DNA from 3 places in the Streptomyces sp. DSM 41931 genome. Region 2 is predicted to be linked to each of the others. Evidence: riboswitches for the same ligand, from Rfam matches in the RefSeq annotation. Region 2 holds a riboswitch; each other region holds the start of a gene.
What was found. Region 2 has a riboswitch for cyclic di-AMP ahead of ACP7TJ_RS19040 (transglycosylase SLT domain-containing protein). Riboswitches for the same ligand answer to the same signal wherever they lie in the genome.

Region 1 (6,812 bases), 800 kb from region 2:
GGTGCCGACGCAGGCCGGGGTGCGGGCGCAGGCGGTGCTGCGCGACGGCACGCTGGTCGACGACTTCCTGATCCGGGAGGCGCCCCGAGCGGTGCACGTGCTGAACGCCCCCTCGCCCGCCGCGACCGCCTCGCTGCCGATCGGCCGGGAGATCGCCCGCCGGGCGCTGGCCGGCCTGGCCGAGAGCGAGCGGTGAGCGCGCGTGGCGGGAGCGGTCGTCGGGCCGGTCCGCGCGGCCGGGCCGCCGTGCGCGCCGTCCCCGTAAAATCGAGGGCACTGTGTCTGATTCCGTGATGAGCACCCCCGAAGCACCGCACGCCGAGCGGACCGCCGGCGAGCCGGCCCCCCGCGCCCGCGCGAAGGGGGAGCCGCGCTTCCCCGACGGTCCGAAGGCCGACCCCGCCGGGTCGCACTTCGAGCGCCGGATCCGCAGCTTCCAGCCCCGCCGCAGCCGCGTCACCGCAGGTCAGGCGGACGCCTTGCAGCGGCTGTGGCCGGTGTGGGGGCTCGACATCGACGGCAGCCGCCGGCTGGACCTGGCCGAGCTGTTCGGGAACGACCGGCCGGTCGTCCTGGAGATCGGCTTCGGCATGGGCGAGGCCACCGCGGAGATGGCCGCCGCCGACGCGGGGACGAACATCCTCGCCGTGGACGTCCACACCCCCGGCCAGGGGCATCTGCTGCACCTCGCCGAGGAGCGCGGACTGGCCAACGTGCGCGTGGCGAACGGGGACGCGATCATCCTGCTGCGCGAGATGCTCGCCCCGGACGCGCTGAGCGGGCTGCGCGTGTTCTTCCCCGACCCCTGGCCGAAGAAGCGGCACCACAAGCGGCGGCTGATCCAGCCGGAGTTCCTGACCCTGGCCGCGTCCCGCCTGGCGCCGGGCGCGCTCCTGCACTGCGCCACCGACTGGGAGCCGTACGCGGAGCAGATGCTCGAGGTGCTGAGCGCGCACCCCGGCTTCGAGAACACCCGGGCGGACGGCGGCTTCGCGCCGCGTCCGGAGTTCCGGCCGCTCACCCGTTTCGAGCGGCAGGGGCTGGACAAGGGTCATGTGGTGAACGACCTGCTCTTCCGCCGCGTACCGCACGACGACCGCGCCGGGCACCGGGACGGGGACCCCGCCTGACGTCCCCAACCCCCCTCCTGAGCCGGCACGCAGCCCTGCCCCTTTCTCGTTAGGGTCGAATCCGTGGCCAGCAGCCCTCCGTACCCGCCGTACCCCGGCGCAGCTCCCGGCGGCACGCCGCGGCACCCGCACTGGTGGCAGCGCCCGGCGGTCCGCTACGGAGCGATGGTCACGCTGCTGGCCCTGTCCGGTCTGGTGATCCTCGCGCTGGTGCGGGAGCAGACGGGCACGCGGGGCTTCCTGGTCGGTCTGGGCCTGGCCGTGCTGCCGGTCCCGCTGCTGCTGGCGGCGTTCCGCTGGCTGGGCCGGGTGGAGCCCGGCCCCTGGCGGAACCTGCTGTTCGCGTTCGCCTGGGGAGCCTGCGCGGCGGCACTGATCGCGATCGTGGCGAACAGCTTCGCCACCCGGTGGATAGCGACGGCCACCGCCGACCCGGCCGGCGCCGACACCCTGGGCGCGACCGTCATAGCGCCGGTGGTGGAGGAGACGGCGAAGGCGGCGGCGGTGCTGCTGCTCTTCCTGTTCCGCAGACGCGACTTCCACGGGATCCTCGGCGGCGTGGTGGCGGCCGGGTTCACCGCGACCGGTTTCGCGTTCACCGAGAACGTCCTCTACCTCGGCAACGCCTTCGGCACCGACCAGCTCACCGGAGGCAGCGGCATCGCCTCGGTCACCGCGGCGACCTTCTTCGTCCGCATCGTCATGTCGCCCTTCGCGCACCCCCTGTTCACCGTGCTCACCGGCATCGGTTTCGGTGCGGCCGCGCTGGCCGCCGACCGGCAGCGGGTGCGGCGCGTGCTGCTGCCGCTCGCCGGGCTGCTCCTCGCGATGGGCATGCACGCGCTGTGGAACGGCTCCGCCACGCTCGGCCAGTTCGGCTTCATCGCGGTGTACGGGGCCTTCATGGTGCCGGCGTTCGGGCTGCTGACCTGGCTGGTGGTGTGGACGCGGCAGCGGGAGCTGCGGACCGTGCGCACGGAGCTGCCCGCGTACGCGGTGGCCGGCTGGCTGCGCCCGGCGGAGCCGTTCGCGCTGGGCTCGATGCGCGCGCGGCGCCTCGCCCGGAAGTTCGCCCGCGAGCACGGGGGCAGGCCCGCGGCGAGGGCGGTCGCCCAGTACGAGGCGTACGCGACGTCGCTGGCGTTCCTGCGTCACCGGGGCCGCGCGGGGAAGGCGGGGGCGGACTTCGTGACGCGGGAGCGGGAGCTGCTGCTGGAGCTGTGGCGCCGGCGCGCGGCGGCCCGCCCGGCGCTGGAGCACGCGGCCCGGCTCACGGCGCCCCCGGTGCCGTACGGCGCGGGATGGGCGTACGGGCCCGTCCCCGCACGGTGGCCGGCGCAGGGGCAGCCGCCGTATCCGGCGTACGGGGAGAACCCCTACCGCCGCTGAGCGGAGCCCCGGACATGCGGAACCGGCAGCCCTGACGTCGGGGGGTCGTCGTCGGGGCTGCCGGCGTTCACGGCGTCGGCGGCCGGGACACGGCCGCCGGGGTGGTTCAGATGCTGAGGCCCTTGCCGGCCAGCCAGGCGGCCGGGTCGACGCCGCCGGAGGTGCCGGCGGGGTGGACCTCGAGGTGGAGGTGGGCGCCGGTCACGTTGCCGGTCGCGCCGACGCGGCCGATCACGTCGCCGGTGTTGACCTTCTGGCCGACGCTGACGTTGATCGACGACTGGTGCGCGTACCAGACCTCGGTGCCGTCGTCGAGGGTGAGCACGGTCTTGTAGCCGTACGAGCCGTCCCAGCCGGCGGAGGTGATCGTGCCGGTGTGGACCGCCTTGATCAGGGTGCCGGTGGGGGCGGCGAAGTCCAGGCCGGTGTGGTAGCCGGAGGACCAGTAGGCGCCGGCCTGACCGAACGTCGAGGTGATGGTGTACGAGGAGGTCGGCAGGGCGTACTGCTTGGCCAGCTCGGCGAGGCGCTCGGCCTCGGCCTTCTTCGCGGCCTCCTCCTCCGCCTTCTTCTTGGCGGCCTCGGCCTTCTCCTTGGCCTCCTGCTCCGCCTTGGCGGCGGCCTCGGCGGCCTCCTTCTCGGCGGCGGCGAGGGCGGCGGCCTGCGCCTTGCTCTGCGCCTGGCCCTGCTGCTGCTCGACCTGGGCCATGATGCGGGCGCGCAGCGCCTCGCCGGCGTCGGCGGTGGCGCCCTCCTCGGCGTCGGCGGTGACCATGCCGATGTCGCTGAGGGGGGTGCTGGAGCCCTTCGGCGTTTCCTCGTCGGAGATGAGGGAACCCACGTTGGGGAGGTCGGGCATGGAGATGGAGACGGGCGGCTTGCCGGTCTGGGCGCTGGCCATGCCGCCGGCGCCGACGGCGGCTATGACGCCGACGCCCAGGACGGTGGAGCTGCGGGCGAGTCCGCCTCCGCGCTGCTTGGCGACGCGGTGCCGGCCACGCACGGGCCGCACGGACTCCGCGGTGGGGTTCCACTCCTCGAAGGGCCCCTCGTCGGCACCGGGGGCGCCGTAGGCGAAGGTGTCGCTCGGCTTGAACGGGGCCTCGGGGGCAGGCGGGTTGGACGCCACGTGGGCGCGCTCCTTTCCTTCCTTCTTCGCCTACCGGGTTAGCTGACGGGTTCGGAGCAGGAAGGTCTCCTACGCGCGTATACGAACCGTGACGTCACGGCGGTATCCGCCCGATTCACCCCATGGTGGTGGTTCCCCGGTTCCCTTGCGGGATTCGGCGCGTGCGCACGGAGCCGACGTCTGTGACGGCTGGGACGACCGCGCTGCGTTATCGAACGTTAATAGACGCAGGGGCCGGATTCCAAGCCGTTCCTCTTGATCGTTAACGATTTCCGCACGGACTTAAGCGCCATCAGCGGGCGAAAACGGGCGAGTTGACTGCGCCTCGGGCGACCGGTCGAACCTGACGGGGCGCCAGTTGCCATGCACTGCGGGGCCGTTCGCTCACTGTGCGTGAAGGGCGGGGGAACGAGTGCCGTCAGGGAGAAACACCGAGGGCCGGAACCCTTTCGGATTCCGGCCCTCGGCCTTCAGTAGCGGGGACAGGATTTGAACCTGCGACCTCTGGGTTATGAGCCCAGCGAGCTACCGAGCTGCTCCACCCCGCGTCGGTAGACACCAGTGTACGGCATCCGCGGGGTCCTCCGCACACACCTTCCCCGCAGGCGCGTTCAGCGGCCCAGGAGGTGCCCGTTCGGCGCCTTGGCGCGCTGCTCGAACTCCGGCAGGACCAGCACCGTGGCGCCCCCGTCGGCCAGTACGGCGCTGCCGTCGGCGTCCGTCACGAAGGTGTCCGGCTCCCGCCAGGCCGTGACCACCCGGCGCACCCCCGCGTCCAGGATCAGCCGCGCGCAGGGCGCCGGCCGGGACGCGCGGCGGGCGCACGGCTCCAGGCTGGAGTAGACCGTGGCGCCGGCCAGTCGCGGGTCGGTGGGGTCTGCCTTGGCCAGCGCGGCCTCCTCCGCGTGCACCACGGGGTCGTCGCCCTCGCGGGAGTGGCCCCGCGCCAGCTCGGTGCCGTCGGCGGCGACCACGACCGCGCCGACGCTGAACGCGGTCTCGGAGGGCGGGCACCGCGCGGCCAGCTCGCAGGCGAGGGCGAGCCAGTGGCGGTCGGCCGCGGACGGCAGCGCGCCGGCGCCGGGCGCGGTGGGCTCGTAGCGCATCAGGACGACGTCGCCTACGGGCCGGGTCTCGACCAGGCGCAGCCGCCCGCCCTGGTAGCTGCCGGGACCGAACAGACGGGGGGCGTCCGGGTCGCCGACGAACAGCGGGGCGAGGACGAGCTGCAGCTCGTCGGCGAGGCCCTGGGTCATCAGCTGGGTGTGGATCCGCCCGCCGCCCTCCACCATCAGCCGCCGCACCCTGCGCACGTCGTGCAGGTGCTCCAGCAGCCGCCGCCAGTCCAGGGCGTCGCCGAGCGGCACGACGTCTGCGGCGATGCCCAGGGCGCGGGCCCGTTCGGCGCCCTTGCCGGTGGTGTACAGGACCTTCTCGCCGCCGGTGTGCCAGAAACGGGCCGTCGGGTCCAGGTCGCCGGAACCGCTCACCGTGACCTTCAGCGGGTACTCCGGGCGGCCGTCGGCGATCCGGGCGGAGCGGCGCTCGGGCGAGTTGACCAGCAGCCGGGGGTTGTCGGCGCGGATCGTGCCGGCGCCGACCAGGATGGCGTCCACGGACGCCCGTACCTCGTCGACCCGGTCGAAGTCGGCCGGGCTCGACAGCAGCAGCCGCTCCGGGCCGGTGTCGTCCAGGTAGCCGTCGAGGGAGACGGCGGCGGACAGCAGGACGTACGGGTACGGCATCGGCGGGCTCTCCCGGGTGCGGGCGGCGGCGGGACCGCTGCGCGGTCCGGCTCCAGTCTGGCAACCCGTGCGACCGGGAGCGGAGGTCAGGGCTCGATCAGGCCGACCCGGATGGCGTACCGGGTGAGCTCCAGCCGGTCCCTGAGGCCCAGCTTGGCGAGCAGGTTGGCGCGGTGCCGCTCCACCGTCTTGGGGCTGATCACCAGCATGTCCGCGATCTGCTGGGAGGTGTGGCCCTCGGCGACGAGCTTGAGGATCTGCTCCTCGCGGTCGGTGATGGCCTTCGCGGGCAGGGTCCGGCCCTCCCGCGCCAGGTCGAGGTAGTTGTGGATGAGGGCGTTGACCGCCCCCGGGTAGAGGAAGGGCTCGCCCCGCATGGTGGCGTGACAGGCCTCGACGAGGTCGCGGTCGGCGACCGACTTGAGGACGTAGCCGGAGGCGCCGGCGGCCAGGGCCTCGAAGAAGAACTGCTCGTTGTCGTACATGGTCAGCACGAGGATCCGGGTCTCCGGCAGGGTGCGGGAGAGTTCACGGGCCGCTTGCAGACCGGTCAGGCGCGGCATGGCGATGTCGAGGATGGCCAGGGCGGGGCGGTGCTCGCGGGCCAGCTCGAGGGCTTCCGCGCCGTCGGCGGCCTCGGCCACCACGGTCAGGTCCGGTTCGCCGTCCAGGATGAGACGGACCCCCCGGCGGACCAGCGCGTGGTCGTCGGCGAGGAGGATGCGGGTGGGGGCGGCGTCGGTCATGGTTCAGCGTTTCCGGTCGGGGACGTCGGTCACGGGGGCGGGGCGTGCGCGGGCGCGGACCGGCGCACGGCGGCGGGGGTGGTCGAGGGGACGGACGTCCGCACGGGCCGTACGGGAACGAGGACGTGCGCGGGGAAACGCGCGGGGACGGGCACGGCGAGCCGCAGCTCGGTGCCGCCGCCCGCGCGCGGCTCCACGGCCAGCTCGGCGCCCACCAGCAGCGCCCGCTCCCGCATGCCGCGGATGCCGGCGCCCTCGTCCGCGCCGCCGATGCCGCGGCCGTCGTCGCGGACCCGCAGCCCGACCCCGCCGGGCGTGCGGCGCAGGGCCAGCTCGGCGCGGCGCGCCCCCGCGTGCCGCGCGATGTTGGTGAGGCCCTCCTGGGCGACCCGGTAGAGCACCAGCTCCGACTCCCGGTCCAGCTCGGGCAGGTCGGGGTCGAGGCAGTGCTGCACGGTCAGTCCGGGCCCGCCGAACTCGGTGGCGAGCGCCTTGAGGGCACTGGCCAGGCCCAGCTCGTCCAGCACGCCGGGGCGCAGCCGGCGCGCGATCCGCCGGATCTCCTCCAGGGAGGCGCGGGTGGTCTCCTGCACCTGGCGCAGCTCGTCGCCGAGCTCGGCCGGGGCGTGGTCGGCGGCCCGCTTGAGCTGCAGCAGCACCGCCGTCAGCGACT
Region 2 (6,812 bases):
CGCCGAGTTCCTGTCGAAGAACGGCATCGAGGCGGTGCCGTACCACGCGGGGCTCGACGCGGGGACGCGCGCCGCGCACCAGGCGCGGTTCCTGCGCGAGGAGGGCCTGGTCGTGGTGGCGACCATCGCCTTCGGCATGGGCATCGACAAGCCGGACGTCCGCTTCGTCGCCCACCTCGACCTGCCCAAGTCGGTCGAGGGGTACTACCAGGAGACGGGCCGCGCGGGCCGCGACGGGCTGCCGTCCACGGCGTGGATGGCCTACGGGCTCAGCGACGTCATCCAGCAGCGCAAGCTGATCCAGTCCGGTGAGGGCGACGAGGCGTTCCGGCGGCGGGCGGGGCAGCACCTCGACGCCATGCTCGCCCTGTGCGAGACGGTGCGCTGCCGCCGCGGCCAGCTCCTCGCCTACTTCGGCCAGGAGCCGTCCGGGGAGAACTGCGGCAACTGCGACACCTGCCTGGCCCCGCCGGACACCTGGGACGGCACGGTGGCGGCGCAGAAGGTGCTGTCCACGGTGGTGCGGCTGCAGCGGGAGCGGGGGCAGAAGTTCGGCGCGGTGCAGATCGTGGACATCCTGCTGGGCCGCCGCACCGCGAAGGTGATCCAGTTCGACCACGACCAGCTCTCCGTGTTCGGCATCGGCGAGGAGCTGAGCGAGGCCCAGTGGCGCGGCGTCATCCGCCAGCTGCTCGCCCAGGGACTGCTCGCGGTCGAGGGCGACTACGGCACGCTGGTGCTCACCGAGTCCAGCGGGTCGGTGCTGCGGCGGGAGCGGGAGGTGCCGCTGCGCAAGGAGCCCGAGAAGCCGGTCACGTCCCGCTCGGGCGGCGGGGCGGGCCGCGACCGCAAGGCGAAGGCGGCCGTGGCAGAGCTGCCCGAGGCACTCCAGCCCGCGTTCGAGGCGCTCCGCGCCTGGCGCGCCGAGACGGCCAAGGAGCAGGGCGTCCCGGCGTACGTGATCTTCCACGACGCCACGCTGCGGGAGATCGTCACGGTGTGGCCCACCTCGGTGGAGCAGCTCGGCGGGATCAGCGGCGTGGGCGAGAAGAAGCGGGCGACGTACGGGGAGGGGGTCGTGGAGGTGCTGGCGGGGCTGTCGGCGCCGGCGTCGGCCGCCGCGCCCGAAGCCGCTCCGGCCTCCGCGCCCGGCTCGGCTTCCGGCTCCGCTCCCCGTCCCGCCCCGGCGGCCTCGGACGCGTACGACTGGCCCGACGAGGAGCCCGACTGGACCTGAGCCCCCGGGCCGCACCCACGGCCGGCCCGGCCGCCCCGCTACGGGAGCGCCGTCAGCCCCGGTGCGAAGGTGATGAGGAGCGGGACGAGCGGCACCAGCGACGCCGCCGCCGTGGTCAGGGCGCGGTGACGGCGGCCCAGTCGCGGGGGCGGCTCCAGCAGGCGGTCGACGCGCTCGCCGAGCAGCCGGTGGCTGGAGGAGCAGGACAGCACGCCCCGGTGCTGGTTGAGCTCGATCAGCGCCAGCGCGGTGGTCAGATGCCCGCAGCGGCGGGAGGCCGTGTCGTCGGCGGACAGCTCCACCAGACGGTGGGTCTGCTCGCAGAAGTGGGCGAACAGCGGGACGCGCGGAAAGCCGGCCGCCAGCGCCGCCGACAGATGCAGCAGCCAGTCGTGGCGGGCCCGGGCGTGACCGCGCTCGTGGGTGAGGACCGCGTCGAGCTGATGGTCCGTGAGCCGCTGCAGCGCGCCGGTCGTGACGATCAGCTGGGGCGGGCTGCCCGGCATCCACCAGGCGTCGGGGTACTCCTCCTCCAGCACCAGCAGCGGCCCCCGCCCCTCGGGAAGCCCCGCGGGCAGGTCGGGCGCGCGGTCCCGCAGATGCGCCCGGGCGCGGGCACGCCGGCGGCGGGCCTCGACCAGCTCGCGGCCGAGCACCGCCGTGGTCCAGGCGGCGCCGCAGGCCAGCAGCACGGTGAGGACGGTCGTCCAGGGCGAGGCGTGCGAGAGGTCGTAGGCGGCGGTCACGGCGGGCGGCGCCGGCGCGAACAGCTGGGCGCGGACGGTGCCGAAGACGGCGGCGGCGCCCAGCGCCAGGGCGGTCAGACAGCACAGCAGCACGGTGGCGACCAGGCACTGCCACACCCACAGGGCGACGACCGGCTCCCGTTCCGGCCACTTCGTCCGGGTGAGCGCGCGGGGGACGGGCACGGCGGCGGTCACGGCGACCACGCTCAGCAGGAGCAGGCAGTACGTCATGCCACGGGCTCCGGATCCTGTCGGAAGAAGCGGCTCGGGGACGTGCGGCGGGCGCGCGGCGTGACGGAACGACGCACCGCCCGACGCCCAGTATGACGGCGAAGGGCGGTGCGAGTCAGCGTGGTTGTGCGGTGCGGTAGGGCCGGTGGGGTCAGGACGCGGGGACCACTCGTCCCGTCACCTCGCCGAGGCCCACCCGCACCCCGTCCGGTCCCGGCGCCCAGGCGGACAGCGTCACCACGTCGCCGTCCTCCAGGAACGTCCGCTTGCCGTCGGGGAGTTCGAGCGGGTCGCGGCCGTTCCAGGTCAGCTCCAGCAGGGAGCCGCGCTCCCGTTCGGCGGGGCCGCTGACCGTGCCGGAGCCGTAGAGGTCGCCGGTGCGCAGGGAGGCGCCGTTCACCGTCATGTGGGCGAGCTGCTGGGCGGCCGTCCAGTACATGGTGGAGAAGGGGCACTCGGAGACGGTGTGACCGTTGATCGTCACGGTGATGCGCAGGTCGTAACCGCCGGGCTCCTCGCCGGAGTCGTCCAGGTACGGCAGGAGGCCGTGGGTGCGGTCGGGCGGGGCGACGCGGGCTTCGTCCAGGGCGTCCAGCGGGGTGATCCACGCCGACACCGAGGTGGCGAAGGACTTGCCGAGGAACGGGCCGAGGGGCACGTACTCCCAGGCCTGGATGTCGCGTGCGGACCAGTCGTTGAGCAGGCACAGGCCGAAGACGTGGTCGCGGTAGGCGCTCAGCGGCACGGGCCGGCCCTGCTCGGACGGGACGCCGACGACGAAGCCGACCTCGGCCTCGATGTCCAGCCGCACCGACGGGCCGAAGACGGGGGCGGCGTCGGCGGGCGCCTTGCGCTGGCCCGAAGGGCGCACCACGTCGGTGCCGGACACCACGACGGTGCCGGAGCGCCCGTGGTAACCGATCGGCAGGTGCTTCCAGTTGGGGGTCAGGGAGTCGGCGGCGTCGGGGCGGAAGATCTGCCCGACGTTCCGCGCGTGGTTCTCCGAGGCGTAGAAGTCGACGTAGTCCGCGACCTCGAACGGCAGATGGAGGGTCACCTCGGACAGCGGGTGGTAGAAGGGCCCGACGGTCTCCCGGTGTGCCGGGACCGTCACCCACGCGGTGAGCGCGCGGCGCACGTCCGACCATGCCGTACGGCCCGCCGCCAGCAGCGGGTTGAGGGTCGGGCGGGCGAGCAGGGAGGCGTAGGGGGAGCCCAGGGCGTGTGCCGCCGCGCCGGCGTCGAGGACGTGGTCGCCCAGCCGGACGCCCACGGTGCGCTCCGTCGAACCGGGGAGCGAGAAGACGCCGTACGGCAGGTTGTGCGGGCCGAAGGGGTCGCCCTCGGGGACATCGAAGGGGGGCATCGGGTGCTGCCTCGCTTTCGTGTGCGCGGGTGCGCCACGTGTCCGTGGCCGTGCCACACGTTACGGGGTCGCGTCCCGGGGGGCTCCTGATATGAGGGACGACTCACGGGGCCCGGGTCCGGTGGAGCGCACCGTGTAACGGTCAAAAGGGAAAACAGTTCTCAACCGGTCGCGATCCGTCGGCACAAGAAGGCAAATCGCACCCAATGCGAGGGCATACGGGCGCGGTGAATCGGACGGTCCTCTTCTCCGTATTCTCTGATCATGGCCGCACCCACCGATTGTTCTCTCATCGCCACCGACCTGGACGGGACGCTGCTGCGCGGTGACGACACCCTTTCCGACCGCTCCCTCGCCGCCCTCGCCCGGGCCGAGCGGGCCGGTGTCCGGCACCTCGTGGTGACGGGCCGCCCGGCCCCCAGAGTGCGGTCGCTGCTCGACGACCTCGGCTGTACGGGGCTCGCGGTGTGCGGACAGGGCGCGCAGGTCTACGACGCCGCCGCGCGGCGGATGCTGTGGTCGGTCCGGTTGGACCGGGAGCTGGCGGAGACCGCGCTCGGCAAGATCGAGGCCGAGGTGGGGGAGGTGTACGCCGCGGTCGACCAGGACGGGGTCGACGGGCTGACGCTGATCGAGCCGGGCTACCGGATGCCGCACCCGACGCTTCCGTCGGTGCGGGCGGAACGGCGCGACGACCTGTGGGCGCGGCCGATCAGCAAGGTGCTGCTGCGTCACCCGGAGCTGTCGGACGACGCGCTGGCGGCGGCTGCCCGGTCCGTGGTCGGCTCGCTGGCCACGGTCACGATGTCGGGGCCGGGCACGGTGGAGCTCCAGCCGTGCGGGGTGACCAAGGCGACCGGTCTGGCGCTGGCCGCCGAGCACCTGGGGCTGCGCCCCGAGGACACGATCGCCTTCGGGGACATGCCGAACGACGTCCCCATGTTCCGGTGGGCGGGCCACGGCGTCGCCATGGCCAACGCGCACCCCGAGCTGAAGGCGGTGGCCGACGAGGTCACCCTGTCGAACGAGGACGACGGCGTGGCCGTCGTCCTCGAGCGACTGTTCGGGCAGACGGCCGGGCTGGGCCGTCAGAGGTCGGCTCAGTACGCGCCGAAGACGTTGTCGATCGAGCCGTAGCGGTCGGCGGCGTAGTTGCAGGCCGCGGCGATGTTGGCGACCGGGTCGAACGGGTCGAAGGCGGTGCCGGGCACGTGGTACGCCTGGAAGGTCGGGTCGATGACCTGGAGCAGGCCCTTCGACGGGGTGCCCTTCGCGGCGTTGGAGTCCCACAGGTTGATGGCGGCCGGGTTGCCGGACGACTCCCGCATGATGTTGCGGTGGATGGCGTCGTAGGAGCCGGGTATGCCGTTCTGCGCCATGACGTCCATCGCCTCGCGGATCCAGCCGTCGAGGTTGTCCGGGTACGCGGTCGTGGAGGCGGCGGTGGTGGCCTGGGTCGTGGGGGCCGCGGAGGCGCTGGTGGCGCCGAACAGCGGCAGCGCGACCACGGCGACACCGGTGCCGGCGACGGCGAGGGTGCGGACGAGGCGGCGGGGCGAGGCGAAAGCGCGCATGTCTGGGTTCCTCTCCTACGCCTGCGAGGTGAGCTGTCGGGTTCGGGCGGGAGAGTGCCCGGCCGTGCCCCTGCGGGCATGGCTTCACCCCGAGCCGTCCCGGCGCGTGTCCGGTACGGCGGCTTACCTGGGTCCCCCGCTCCTGCCGTGCGTGAGTTGGTCGTCGGGTGTGATGCGGGTGGCGGCAGGACTAGGCGTCCACCCGGCAGGCCCGGAACGTATGCGAGAGCACATGTCGGGAACAAGTGCGACGATCACACAAGGCACCGTTTGATCTTGGGATGGGCGGTTTTGCGTGCTTGATCCTTTGCGGTCGCCAAGACTCAACTCCGTTGCCCGGAGCGGGAGGACGGGCCTGTGCGAGGGTGGCCCGGAGGCCGGCGTGCGCGTGACTCACCTCACGGGACGGCGGCCGCGAGAGCATTTGCGGCCAAGGGGAATTGGCGCATCAATGGCGGCAAATCGGACTCAGAGGTGGGGCAGGATGGTTCACGGGTCGCTGTGTCCGGGAAACAGAGGTATGTCCGTTGTTATCAGCCGATCAAAAACACTCCGCTTCTGATCCCGTATCGCCCTGCTTGAGACCCCGGGCCCTGGCGGTGATCGAAACACGACCGGATACGCTGACTCGAGTGGTGGCAGCGACCTATCGACAAACCGTGTAACCGCCAGCAGACACCAGCAGACAGGAGACCCCTCGTGACCGTCGTCGGGCCGTTCGGGCTGAGCGTGCGGGACCAGGCTCTGGAAGCCGATGTCCAGGCCGGATTGACGGCTGTCGAGGAAGGACTGCTCGAAGCCACCAAGAGCGCGGTGCCGTTCATCACGGAGGCCGCCCAGCACCTGGTGCGGGCCGGCGGCAAGCGGTTCCGCCCGCTGCTCGTCATGCTCTCCGCCCGGTTCGGGGACCCCTACGCGCCCGGCATCGTGCCGTCGGCCGTCGTGGTGGAGCTCACCCACCTGGCCACGCTGTACCACGACGACGTGATGGACGACGCCGAGGTGCGGCGCGGGGTCGCGAGCGCGAACGCCCGCTGGGGCAACTCGGTCGCCGTGCTCACCGGCGACTTCCTCTTCGCCCGTGCCTCGCACATCCTGGCCGACCTCGGCCCGGAGGCCGTGCGGGTGCAGGCCGAGGCGTTCGAGCGGCTGGTCACCGGCCAGATCCTGGAGACCGCGGGCCCGCAGGACGGTCGCGACCCGGTCGACCACTACCTGGACGTGCTCGGCGGCAAGACCGGCTCCCTCGTCGCCGTCTCCTGCCGGTTCGGCGCGATGATGTCCGGCGCCGACGAGACGGTCGTCGACGTCCTCACCCAGTACGGCGAGCGGCTCGGCGTCGCCTTCCAGCTCGCCGACGACGTCCTCGACATCGCCTCCGACTCCCACGAGTCGGGCAAGACCCCCGGCACCGACCTGCGCGAGGGCATCGCCACCCTGCCCGTGCTGCGGCTGCGCGAGCGGGCGGCCCGGCTGGGCCTCGCCGAGGACCTCGCCCTGTGCGAGCTGCTCGACTCCGACCTCACCGACGACGCCCGGCACGCCGAGGCGCTGCGCCTGCTGCGCGCCCACCCCGCGCTGGACCAGGCCCGCCGGGACACCGTGCGCTACGCCGAGGAGGCGCGCGCCGCGCTCGCCCCGCTGCCCGACGGCCCCGC
Region 3 (6,812 bases), 260 kb from region 2:
CAGCCGGCGCGCAGGACACCGAGCACTACGACGCCTACGCCTTCCAGCAGGCCGCATACGACACCGGCGGCCATGACGCGACCGCCTGGACCACCGGCCAGCAGCCGATGGCGGTGATCCCCCAGCAGGGCGGATCCCCCGAGACCGGCGAGTGGGACGCGACCGCCTGGGTCCAGCCCGACCAGACCGAGCAGCCGGCGGACCCCACCCAGCAGTGGGACTGGGGCACGCAGACCTTCGACAGCGGCGCCTACGACGCCACCCAGTGGAACTCCGCCGGCGGCGAGACGCCCGCACCGGACGCGCAGTACGGCGGGGAGCCGTACGAGCAGGAGAATTTCGCGGCGCAAGAGAACTTCACCCAGGAGAACTTCGCGCAGGAGTCCTACGACCAGGACGCCCCCGGCCAGCCGTACGCGGAGGACGCGTACCGCGGGGAGCCCGGTCCGGACGAACCCGGGGCCGGTGAACCGGCCGACACCGGCGAACTCCCCGCCGTCTCCCTCCTCGACGAGCAGGAGGAGGTCACCCCCGCACCGCGCGCCGCCTCCCGTTCCGGGTCCCGCTCCCGCCGCCGCACCCCACCCAAGCGCTCCGCCCTGCTGACCGTGGCCGTGCCCTCGGCGTGCGTGATGGGGGTCGCCGGCATCGCCGCCGCCTCGGTGGGCGATCTGTCCGAGGAGAGCGGCCAGGACGCGCGGACGACCGCCGCGGACGCCCAGCCGGTCCAGCCCTCCGCCGCCAACGTCAAGCTGGACACCCAGCTCGAGAGCCTCGCCGCCGGCGCCGACGACTTCGCCGACCGGGCCAGCCGCGCCCAGGGCCGCATCGACCTCGAGGCCCAGCAGGAGCTGGAGCGCAGGCGGGCGGCCGAGGAGGCGGCCCGCAAGGAGCGGCTCCGCCCGAAGTTCGCGCTCCCGGTGGCGCAGCACGGACTCAGCGCCTACTACGGCCAGTCCGGCATCAACTGGATGTCCCTCCACAGCGGCATCGACTTCCCCGTCTCCTACGGCACTCCCGTACTCGCCGCGACCGACGGCACGGTGCGCACGCAGTACAACTCCGCCTACGGCAACATGCTGATCGTGACCGCGATGGACGGCACGGAGACGTGGTACTGCCACCTCTCCACCTACCAGGTGCCCCCCGGCGCGACCGTTAAGGCAGGCGACCAGATCGCGTTCTCCGGGAACTCCGGCAACTCGACCGGACCGCACCTGCACTTCGAGGTGCGCCCCGGCGGCGGCTCGGCGATCGACCCGCTCGCCTGGTTCCGCAGCCACGGCCTCGAACCGACCTAGGCCGACCCGTATCGCGGCTCGCCCGTCGCGGTGCCGGGGCGGGCCCCGGCCCCCGACGGGCCGTCGTTCTTGCCGCTAGAGCTTCTCCACCGGCGCGTACCGCAGCAGCAGGCGCTTGGGCTTCTCGTCGCCGAAGTCGATCGTCGCCTCCGCGTTCGCTCCCGTGCCCTTCACCGCGACGACCGTGCCCAGGCCGAACTGGTCGTGCGTGACCCGGTCCCCGACCGCCAGCGACACCACGGGCTTCTCCGAGGTGCGGCGGGTGGCGAAGCCGGACGCGCCCGACGCGGACGAGCGGGAGCGGGTCGACGACAGCGACGCCGCCACGCCGGACACGGCGCCGGAGGCCACCGGCCCACTGGCCCCGGTCCTCTTCCACTCCACATGCGTGGCCGGGATCTCCTCCAGGAACCGCGAGGGCGGGTTGTACGACGGCTGGCCCCAGGCGCTGCGCATCGTCGACCGGGTGAGGTAGAGCCGCTCCCGGGCGCGCGTGATGCCTACGTACGCCAGGCGGCGCTCCTCCTCGAGCTCCTTGGTCTGGCCGAGGGCGCGCATGTGCGGGAAGACGCCGTCCTCCATGCCGGTGAGGAAGACGACCGGGAACTCCAGGCCCTTGGCGGTGTGCAGGGTCATCAGCGTGATGACGCCGTCGCCGTCCTCCTCGTCGGGGATCTGGTCGGAGTCGGCGACCAGGGCGACCTGCTCAAGGAAGTCGGCCAGCGTGCCGGTCTCGCCCTCGCCGCGCTCCTGCTCGAACTCCAGGGCGACGGCCGCGAGTTCCTGGAGGTTCTCGATGCGGGTCTCGTCCTGCGGGTCGGTGGAGGCCTGCAACTCGGCGAGGTATCCGGTGCGTTCGAGGATGGCCTCGAGGACCGTCGCCGGACCCACCCCCGACTCGACGACCGTACGGAGGTCCTCCATCAGCGTGTTGAACCGCTTGACGGCGTTCGCCGACCGGGCGGCCATGCCGTACGCCTCGTCGACGCGCTTGAGCGCCTGCGGGAAGCTGATCTTCTCCCGCTGGGCCAGCGCGTCGATCATGGCCTCGGCGCGGTCGCCGATGCCGCGCTTGGGGACGTTGAGGATGCGGCGCAGCGGCACCGCGTCCTCGGGGTTGGCCAGCACCCGCAGGTAGGCCAGGACGTCCCGGACCTCCTTGCGCTCGTAGAAGCGGACGCCGCCGACGACCTTGTAGGGCAGGCCGACGCGGATGAAGATCTCCTCGAAGACACGCGACTGGGCGTTGGTGCGGTAGAAGACGGCGACGTCGCCCGCCTTGGCCTTGCCCGTGTCCGTGAGACGGTCTATCTCGTCGGCGACGAACTGCGCCTCGTCGTGCTCGGTGTCGGCGACGTAGCCGGTGATGAGCGAACCGGTGCCGGCGTTCGTCCACAGGTTCTTCGGGCGGCGGGACTCGTTGCGCTCGATGACGGCGTTGGCAGCGGACAGGATCGTCTGCGTGGAGCGGTAGTTCTGCTCCAGCAGGATCGTCGTCGCGTCCGGGTAGTCCTCCTCGAACTGGAGGATGTTGCGGATCGTCGCGCCGCGGAAGGCGTAGATGGACTGGTCGGCGTCGCCCACCACGCACAGCTCGGCGGGCGGCACCTCGGCCTCCGGCGGGACGTCGACGGGGTGCTCGGAGGCGCCCCCGACCAGCTCGCGCACCAGGGCGTACTGGGCGTGGTTGGTGTCCTGGTACTCGTCGACCATGACGTGCCGGAAGCGGCGGCGGTAGTGCTCGGCGACGTCGGGGAAGGCGCGGAGCAGATTGACCGTCGTCATGATCAGGTCGTCGAAGTCCAGCGCGTTCGCCTCGCGCAGGCGGGACTGGTAGAGCGCGTAGGCCTGGGCGAGGGTCTTCTCGAAACCGTCGGTCGCCTGGGCGGCGAAGTCCTCCTCGTCGATCAGCTCGTTCTTCAGGTTGCTGATCTTGGCGCTGAAGGACTTCGGCGGGAAGCGCTTGGGGTCGAGGTCCAGGTCGCGGCAGACCAGGGCCATCAGGCGCTTGGAGTCGGCGGCGTCGTAGATCGAGAAGGACGACGTGAAGCCCAGCTTCTTGGACTCGCGGCGCAGGATCCGGACGCACGCGCTGTGGAAGGTCATGACCCACATCGCGTTCGCCCGGGGGCCGACGAGCTGCTCGACGCGCTCCTTCATCTCGCCCGCGGCCTTGTTGGTGAAGGTGATCGCGAGGATCTGGCCCGGGTGCACGCCCCGCTCGGCGAGCAGGTAGGCGATGCGGTGGGTGAGCACGCGGGTCTTGCCGGAACCGGCTCCGGCGACGATGAGCAGGGGGGAGCCGGAGTGCACCACCGCGGCGCGCTGGTTGTCGTTGAGCCCCTCCAGCAGCGCGGCGGAGTCGACCACCGGGCGCGGGGCGCCGTCCCGGTAGTAGGCGTCCCGCTCCGGTGGCACGTCGAACTTCCCGCCGAACAGGTCGTCCGGGAGGGGCTCCGGGGCGTGCTCGTCCTCGGGTGGCGGCGGGGGCTCGTCCGCCGGGCCGCGCTGGGCCTGGAGGTCCGCCAGGAAGCTGTCGTCAAAGAGGCTGCTCATCGCTCTCCGAGTCTAGGGCGCTCCACCGACAACCCGGGGCCGCCCCGGAAACATCCCGCGGCCCCTTCCGTGGGTACCGCGGCGGGCACCCTCCACGGTCAGCGCCTCACTCTGAGTGACACCGCCGACGAGGTCACGAAAATGTATCGGGCATATCACCCATCAACCTTCACAAGCGCCACACCAGTTGGCTACCGTGCGGTCCGGGCCGCTCGTCCCCCGCCGGCGAACCTCGCCGGACCGCGCGGCCCCCGCCGAGTCCGTCACTGCCCCCGTGGCAGCCGGAGCCGGGGACCCACCGAGACCTGGGGTGAATCGGCCCACTCCCGCAGGGAGCGGCCGTAGGGCAACCCTTCCGAACCACCCGCCCGAACCCGACAGCTAACCCGGTAGGCGGAGCACTGGAAGGAGTCGCCTCCCTTGGCGTCGCACCGCAAGTCGCGCACCCCCGGCACGCGCGTGGCAGGCATACGCACCCCGGCCCTCGCCACGGCCGCGCTCACCTCCGTGGCCCTGCTCTCCCAGACCGCCGACGCCGCTCCCGGCGACGACCGGCCGAGCCTGGAGGAGGTCGAGAAGAAGGTCGGCGACCTCTACCGTCAGGCCGAGTCGGCGACCGAGAAGTACAACGCGGCCAAGGAGAAGACCACCAAGCAGCGCAAGCGCGTCGACACCCTCCTCGACGACGTGGCGCAGCGCACACAGAAGCTGAACGAGGCGCGCGCGGAGCTGGGCTCCTACGCGGCCGCCCAGTACCGCACCGGCGCGGGCATGCCCGACACCGCGACCTTCCTGCTCGCGGAGACACCGCAGGACGTCTTCGACCAGCGCCAGGTGCTGGACCGGATGACCGGCCGCCAGAAGGCGGCGGTGGACGACTACGTCACCCAGCAGACCGAGACGATGAAGAAGCGGCAGGAGGCCACCGAGAGCCTCCGCACGCTCACCGAGACGCAGGGCGATCTGAAGACGGCCAAGGCCACCGTCCAGAAGAAGCTCGCCGACGCGCGTGAACTGCTGTCGAAGCTGACCGCCGAGGAGAAGGCGCGGCTCGCCGCGATCGAGAAGCGCAAGCAGGAGGAGGCCGCCCGCAAGGCCGCGGAGCTGGCCCGGCAGCAGGCGGCGCAGGAGCAGGCCCGCGAGGAGGCCGCGCAGCAGAGCGGCGGCACCTCGGAGAGCTCCGGGTCCGGCTCCACCGGCTCGGCCGACACCCCGCCGGCCGACTCCTCGTACGCCGCCAAGGCCGAGAAGGCCCTCGCCTTCGCCCGCGCGCAGATCGGCAAGCCGTACGTCTGGGGCGCGACCGGTCCCGGCTCCTACGACTGCTCGGGGCTGACCCAGGCCGCCTGGAAGGCCGCCGGCGTCTCCCTCCCGCGCACCACCTACGACCAGGTGAACGCCGGCACCACCGTCCCGGTGTCCCAGGCCCAGCCCGGCGACCTGGTCTTCTTCTACGACGACGTCACCCACGTGGGCATCTACATCGGCAACGGGATGATGATCCACGCCCCGAAGCCGGGCACGTACGTCCGCGAGGAGTCCATCTACTACGACGGCGACTCCGCGATCCACAGCATCGTCCGCCCGGCCTGACGGCCGGGTGCCGACGGGTCTACGACGACACCGCCGGCCGGGCCGGAGACGGCTCGGTCGGCGGTGTCGTGTCGACGCCGGGGCCCGGCGTTCCGGGAGCGGGCTCAGGTCCAGAGGACCGCGATGAAGATGTTGGCCACGGTCAGCAGGCCGACCAGGCCGAAGACGCCCTTGTCCACCTTCTCCTCGTCCCGCTTCACGTAGACCAGGCCGAGGATCACGATCAGCAGCGCCAGCTTCACGCCGATCTTTATGTTGTCCACGGCATAGTCCTGGGCCTGGTTGAGGCCCACCAGCACGACGCCCGTGACCAGCATCGTCAGCGCGCCGTGCAGCATCGCGGGGACGAAGCGGGCGGTGCCCGCGCCCATCGCCTTCATCTGGGTGAGGAAGCCGCCGAGCAGCGACGCGATGCCGATGATGTGCAGACCGACGAAGATGTGGAGAAGTACGTCCATGAGGCCGGAGCCTAGCCAGGGGCGTCCCCTGGCATTCCGCCGCCCTCACCCTTCCCGCCTTCGCCCCAACGGTCATCACCCTGAGTGAGAGCGAAGCGCCGTGTCCGGTCCCACGGGCACTTACGGTCATCCGACGGTCCATGGGCGACAGTTCCGCACAACCCGTGACCCGCGCGCGGCCCCCCACATCGGCAACGCAGATGATCCAGGCCCCCAGCAGCTCAGACCAGGCGGCGGGCCGTCGCCCAGCGGGTCAGCTCATGGCGGTTGGACAACTGCAGCTTGCGCAGCACCGCGGAGACATGCGACTCCACCGTCTTCACCGAGATGAACAGCTGCTTGGCGATCTCCTTGTACGCGTAACCGCGGGCGATCAGCCGCAGCACCTCCCGCTCGCGCTGGGTGAGACGGTCGAGGTCCTCGTCCACCGGCGGGGCGTCCGTCGACGCGAAGGCGTCCAGGACGAACCCGGCCAGCCGCGGCGAGAACACCGCGTCGCCCTCCTGCACCCGGAAGATCGAGTCGATCAGGTCGGCACCCGTGATCGTCTTGGTGACATAGCCGCGCGCACCGCCCCGGATGACGCCGATGACGTCCTCCGCCGCGTCCGACACGGACAGCGCGAGGAACCGCACCGGCCGCTCCGCGTCCCCCATCAACGAGACGCAGCGCCGCAGCACTTCGACACCGCCGCCCCCGGGCAGGTGCACGTCGAGCAGCACCACCTCGGGCCGGGTCGCGGTGATGACGGTGACCGCCTGGTCGACGTCGGCGGCCTCGCCGACCACCTCGACGCCGGTCTGCTCGGTCTGCCCGATCTCCGCCTGGACCCCCGTACGGAACATGCGGTGGTCGTCGACGAGGACCACGCGCACACGGCGCCGCCCGGTGCCGCCGGCCGGCT

Region 1: it holds a riboswitch for cyclic di-AMP, as region 2 does, so the genes downstream of both, ACP7TJ_RS15175 (M23 family metallopeptidase) here and ACP7TJ_RS19040 (transglycosylase SLT domain-containing protein) in region 2, are expected to answer to the same signal.
Region 3: it holds a riboswitch for cyclic di-AMP, as region 2 does, so the genes downstream of both, ACP7TJ_RS20235 (C40 family peptidase) here and ACP7TJ_RS19040 (transglycosylase SLT domain-containing protein) in region 2, are expected to answer to the same signal.

The regions. Positions count from the first base shown of each region.
Region 1 covers NZ_CP189902.1:3,274,612-3,281,423, forward strand. Annotated here, with positions in the region: gene lhgO (L-2-hydroxyglutarate oxidase) at 1-196, shown strand, start outside; gene trmB (tRNA (guanosine(46)-N7)-methyltransferase TrmB) at 294-1,130, shown strand; gene ACP7TJ_RS15170 (PrsW family intramembrane metalloprotease) at 1,194-2,519, shown strand; gene ACP7TJ_RS15175 (M23 family metallopeptidase) at 2,626-3,648, opposite strand; cyclic di-AMP (ydaO/yuaA leader) riboswitch at 3,661-3,818, opposite strand; tRNA gene ACP7TJ_RS15180 (tRNA-Met) at 4,123-4,196, opposite strand; gene ACP7TJ_RS15185 (dihydrofolate reductase family protein) at 4,260-5,393, opposite strand; gene ACP7TJ_RS15190 (response regulator) at 5,480-6,139, opposite strand; gene ACP7TJ_RS15195 (HAMP domain-containing sensor histidine kinase) at 6,169-6,812, opposite strand, start outside.
Region 2 covers NZ_CP189902.1:4,073,961-4,080,772, forward strand. Annotated here, with positions in the region: gene recQ (DNA helicase RecQ) at 1-1,237, shown strand, start outside; gene ACP7TJ_RS19025 (M56 family metallopeptidase) at 1,276-2,214, opposite strand; gene fahA (fumarylacetoacetase) at 2,366-3,580, opposite strand; gene ACP7TJ_RS19035 (HAD family hydrolase) at 3,845-4,717, shown strand; gene ACP7TJ_RS19040 (transglycosylase SLT domain-containing protein) at 4,681-5,154, opposite strand; cyclic di-AMP (ydaO/yuaA leader) riboswitch at 5,158-5,285, opposite strand; gene ACP7TJ_RS19045 (polyprenyl synthetase family protein) at 5,854-6,812, shown strand, end outside.
Region 3 covers NZ_CP189902.1:4,331,254-4,338,065, reverse strand. Annotated here, with positions in the region: gene ACP7TJ_RS20245 (M23 family metallopeptidase) at 1-1,301, shown strand, start outside; gene pcrA (DNA helicase PcrA) at 1,377-3,857, opposite strand; cyclic di-AMP (ydaO/yuaA leader) riboswitch at 4,115-4,270, shown strand; gene ACP7TJ_RS20235 (C40 family peptidase) at 4,278-5,450, shown strand; gene ACP7TJ_RS20230 (hypothetical protein) at 5,555-5,908, opposite strand; gene ACP7TJ_RS20225 (LuxR C-terminal-related transcriptional regulator) at 6,130-6,812, opposite strand, start outside.